2 regions of the Nocardioides sp. NBC_00850 genome follow, and region 2 is predicted to be linked to the other one. Evidence: riboswitches for the same ligand, from Rfam matches in the RefSeq annotation. Region 2 holds a riboswitch; the other holds the start of a gene.
What was found. Region 2 has a riboswitch for S-adenosylmethionine ahead of thrC (threonine synthase). Riboswitches for the same ligand answer to the same signal wherever they lie in the genome.

Region 1: linked by a shared signal. The riboswitch ahead of OH802_RS12740 (aminotransferase class V-fold PLP-dependent enzyme) and the one ahead of thrC (threonine synthase) in region 2 are both predicted to bind S-adenosylmethionine.

What each region holds. Positions count from the first base shown of each region.
Region 1 covers NZ_CP108845.1:2,601,862-2,604,246, forward strand. The annotation lists gene OH802_RS12735 (CocE/NonD family hydrolase) at 1-609, shown strand, start outside; SAM riboswitch class IV at 698-811, shown strand; gene OH802_RS12740 (aminotransferase class V-fold PLP-dependent enzyme) at 854-2,173, shown strand; gene OH802_RS12745 (biotin/lipoate A/B protein ligase family protein) at 2,211-2,385, shown strand, end outside.
Region 2 covers NZ_CP108845.1:1,753,858-1,756,242, forward strand. The annotation lists gene OH802_RS08590 (isochorismatase family protein) at 1-14, shown strand, start outside; gene OH802_RS08595 (GlxA family transcriptional regulator) at 11-922, shown strand; SAM riboswitch class I at 1,010-1,149, shown strand; gene thrC (threonine synthase) at 1,161-2,385, shown strand, end outside.

The sequences.
Region 1 (2,385 bases), 850 kb from region 2:
TGGCCGCCGAAGGGCTATGAGCCGCAGCGTTTCCACCTCCAGGGTGATGGCGGACTGTCGGTCAGCGTCCCGCGCGATTCGGATCCCGACCGCTATCACTACGACCCGGCCGATCCGACCCCGGCGGCCGGGGGCATCAGCATCAGCCACGGCGGCCGCGTCGACAACGGCGCCGTGGAGGCTCGGGCCGACGTGCTCACCTACACCACAACCGTGCTCGACGAGGACGTCGAGGTCGTCGGCGAGGTAAGTGCCGAGATCTGGTTCCAGTCGAGCCTGGCGTACGCCGATGTCTTCGTCCGGCTCTGCGATGTCGACGAAGAGGGCCGATCCCATAACGTCTGCGATGGGCTCACCAGTCTGACGGGCGCCGACGAACCCACCCGTGCGGTGGTGCGCCTCTGGCCCACGGCGCACGTGTTCAGGCGCGGCCACCAGATCCGCGCGCAGGTCTCCAGTGGTGCCTTCCCGCGCTACGCCCGTAATCCCGGGACCGGAGAGCCGCTCGCCACCGCCACGACGCTCCTGGCTGCCGACCAGACGATCCACCACGATCCAGAGCATCCTTCGGCGCTGATCCTGCCGGTTCGCGCCGTTTCGACCACCTAGAGGCGTGTCCAATATGTAGGACGAGCGTCCATGTTTCGAGACGCACGCCTTGCGGGCACCCGCGGTCTCCGGCACCATCATCGGCGAAGGTCACGACTGCCAGCGCGAAGCCCCGGCTTGCTGGCGGGCAACCCTCCCACGCGGTGGGGTGCTCCGGGTGACGACCAGGCCCTCGCCGAGGTGGCGCGGGCAAGCGCGTGCTTCGCCGGGCAGCCCTGGGGAGCCATGACCCGAAGGGTGCCCCATGTCCCTGCTTCCGCTCGTCGGCTCGAACACACAGGTCCCGCTGCTGGACGGAACGACCACGACGTACGCCAACCTCGATGTCGCCGCGTCGGCGCCGGCGCTGCAGAGCGTGGCCGACCGGGTGGCCGAGGTCCTGCCCTGGTACGCCTCGGTGCATCGTGGCGCCGGCTACCTGTCCCAGGTCTCGACCGCCCTCTACGAGGAGTCGCGGGCGACGATCGGCGCCTATGTCGGCGCCCGCGCGGACGACGTCACCGTCATCACCCGCAACACCACCGACTCGGTGAACCTGCTGGCCGGCTGCGTACCCGGCCGGGTGCTCGTCCTCGACATCGAGCACCACGCCAACCTGCTTCCGTGGCGCCGCGTCGAGGCCGGCGTGACCGTGGTCGCCGGCCGGGACACCCTCGCCGGGACCATCGACGCCCTCGCCGGCGAGCTGGCCTGGAACAGCTTCGCCCTGGTCGCGGTCACCGGTGCCTCCAACGTCACCGGCGAGGCGCTGCCGGTCGCCGAGATCGTCACGCTGGCCCACGCCCACGGCGCCCGGGTCCTCGTCGACGGCGCCCAGCTGCTCGCCCACCGCCACTTCTCGCTGGCCGCTACCGGCGCCGACTACGTCGCTCTCTCCGGCCACAAGCTCTACGCCCCCTACGGCGCCGGCGCCCTGGTCGGGCGCCGCGACTGGCTCGACGTCGGCACCCCCTACCTCGCCGGGGGAGGGGCCGTCGATGACGTCGAGGTGGGGGAGACGACGTGGCAGCCTGCCCCCGCGCGTCACGAGGGCGGCTCGCCCAACGTCATCGGCGCCGCGGCGCTGGCCGCTGCCTGTACGACTCTCGGCGGCCTCGAGCCCGCCGAGCTGGACCGCCACGAGGCGTCACTGAGGGGGCGCCTCGTGGCCGGCCTGTCCGCGCTGGAGGGGGTCGATGTGCTGCGCTTGTGGCCCGACTCCGAGGAGCCCGTCGGCGTGGTGACGTTCACGGTCGACGGCATCGAGCCCGGTCGCGTAGCCGCCTACCTCTCCGCCGAGCACGGCCTGGGCGTACGCGACGGCCGGTTCTGCGCCCAGCCGCTCCTCAAGCGCCTCGGGCTCACCGGCGGCGCGGTCCGCGCGAGCATCGGGATCGGCACCTCGGTCGCCGACGTGGACCGGCTGGTGGCCGGCGTACGTGCTCTTCTCGCGGGTGACGTCCGGGGCGACTACGTCCTCGTGGACGGGGCCTGGACGCTCGCCGAGGACCCGCGCCCGCTCGTCGGGCCAGCCGGCCTGACTCGCCTGGCCGACACCGCCGGCTCGTGCGGAGCGGCCGTCTAGCCGGGATGATTCGGGGCGCTCACGGTGTTGAGAAATCGTGAGCGAAAGAGTGCATGGCGAGCGGAAGGTACGCGGCGGCAAGCTGGTCGTCGTCGACGCGACAGTCTCCGCTGACACGATCATCGACGTCGTCCTCTCGGGCGACTTCTTCCTGGAACCCGACGAGGCGCTGGGCTGGCTGACCGAGGCGCTGGAAGGGCAGTCCGTCGACG
Region 2 (2,385 bases):
CATCTGCGGCATGAGCGCCGTCGTGTTCGTGCTGCTGCCCGGCGTACATCTGCTCGACCTCGCCGGGCCGGCACAGGCGTTCCACACCGCGGGCAGCCTGGGACACCCCTACGACCTCGCGTACGTCGCGGGCGCCGAGCCGGGGGAGGTGCTCTCCGCGCAGGGACTGCCGCTGGCCGTCACCGGGGAATGGCCCGATCTCGATCCCGGTGATCTGCTCGTCGTGCCGGGCTGGCGAGCGGCGTACGACCTCGTCGCCGGCCCTCGGCTCACCCGCGAGACCGCCGAGCGGCTGCGTGCCCATCATGCGGCCGGGGGCGAGGTGGCCAGCGTCTGCGCCGGCGCCGACGCCCTCGGGCAGGCGGGCCTCCTCGACGGGCGTCGCTGCACCACCCATCACGATCTCCAGGACGCGCTGTCCCGGCGCTACCCGAAAGCCCGGGTGGTGCGCGACGTGCTCTTCACCAGCGATGACCGGATCGTGACGTCAGCAGGCATCGCCAGCGGCATCGACCTGAGCCTGCACCTGCTCGCGGTGCGCCACGGACCGGCGCTGGCGGCTCGAGTGGCCCGCGACATGGTCGTCTACGCGCGGCGCAACGGCGACCAGCCGCAGGAGAGCGTCCTGCTGCGCCATCGGAACCATCTCGACGACACCGTCCACCACGTGCAGGACGTCATCGACGCCCGGTTCGCCGAGCCGCTTCCGCTCTCCGCGCTGGCGGACGGCGCGGGGGTGAGTGAACGCACCCTGACCCGCGCCTTCGTAGGTGCGACCGGCCTCACCCCGCTCCGCTACCAACAGGCTCTTCGCCGCGAGCGGGCCGACCATCTGCTGGCCGCGGGCACCACCATGGAGTCGGCCGCCCGTGCGGTGGGCTTCGACGACGCCCGGATGTTGCGCCGCCTCCGCGCTCGCTGAACCCCGATTGTCCAAATAGTGGACGACTGGTCCGCGGAATGGAACCCGGGTGTGTTTGGCAGCGGATACCTGCCGTACGATCGCTACTGCTCATCGAGAGGGACTGAGGGAACGGCCCAGTGAAGTCCCGGCAACCGACCACGAGCCTCCTCCCGGCCATCGGGTAGGGCGTGGAGCAGGTGCTAATTCCGGCCCGGCGCGAGAGACGTGATCGGGGAAGATGAGGAGGAGGTTTCTCATGAGCGCTGCGACCACGGAGACGAAGGGCCTGCGCGAGGGCGCGTTCGGCAACGCCTCGGCGCTGTCGTGCCGGGAGTGTGGGCACCAGATCGAGCTCGGACCGCATTACGCCTGTCCGGAGTGTTTCGGGCCACTCGAGGTGGCCTATGACTTCCCGGCCGTGACCCGCGAGGAGATCGAGGCCGGACCCCGCAACATCTGGCGCTACAAGGCGCTGCTGCCGGTGCCCGACGACATCGAGCAGAGCCCCAACACCGAGCCCGGCTTCACCCGGCTCCTGGAGGCGAAGAACCTCGCCAAGGAGCTCGGCATCGAGAAGATCTGGGTGAAGGACGACTCGACCAACCCGACCAACTCCTTCAAGGACCGCGTGGTCGCCTGTGCTCTGAGCGCCGCTCGCGAGCTCGACGCCAAGGTCTTCGCCTGCCCGAGCACCGGCAACCTGGCCAACGCGGTGGCGGCGGCTGGCGCACGCGCCGGGATCCCGACCGCGGTCTTCATCCCGAGCAACCTCGAGCAGCCCAAGCAGGTCAACTCCGCCGTCTTCACCGACAACCTGATCGCCGTCGACGGCAACTACGACGACGTCAACAAGCTCGCTCAGGAGATCGCCGCCGAGGAGGAGGGCTGGGCGTTCGTGAACGTCAACGTACGTCCCTTCTACGCCGAGGGCTCCAAGACGCTCGGCTTCGAGATCGCCGAGCAGCTCGGCTGGCGCCTGCCCGACCAGATCGTCATCCCGGTGGCCTCCGGATCCCAGCTGACCAAGGTCGACAAGGCGTTCAAGGAGCTGATCAAGCTCGGTCTGGTCGAGGAGAAGCCCTACCGGATCTTCGGTGCCCAGGCCACCGGCTGCAACCCGGTCGCGACCGCGTTCAAGGCCGGTGTCGACGCCATCCGTCCGGTCAAGCCCGACACGATCGCCAAGTCGCTGGCCATCGGCAACCCGGCCGACGGCATCTACGTCCTCGACGCCACCCGCTCCTCCGGTGGTGCTGTCGAGGAGGTCACCGACGACGAGATCCGCGCCGCGATCGTGCTCCTGGCCCGCACCGAGGGCATCTTCACCGAGACCGCCGGCGGCACCACGCTCGCGGTCACCAAGAAGCTCGTCGACAACGGTCTCCTCGACCCGAGCCTGGAGACGGTGATCATCAACACCGGCCACGGTCTCAAGACGCTCGACGCGGTCAGCGGCATCGTCGGCCCCCGCGCCACCATCG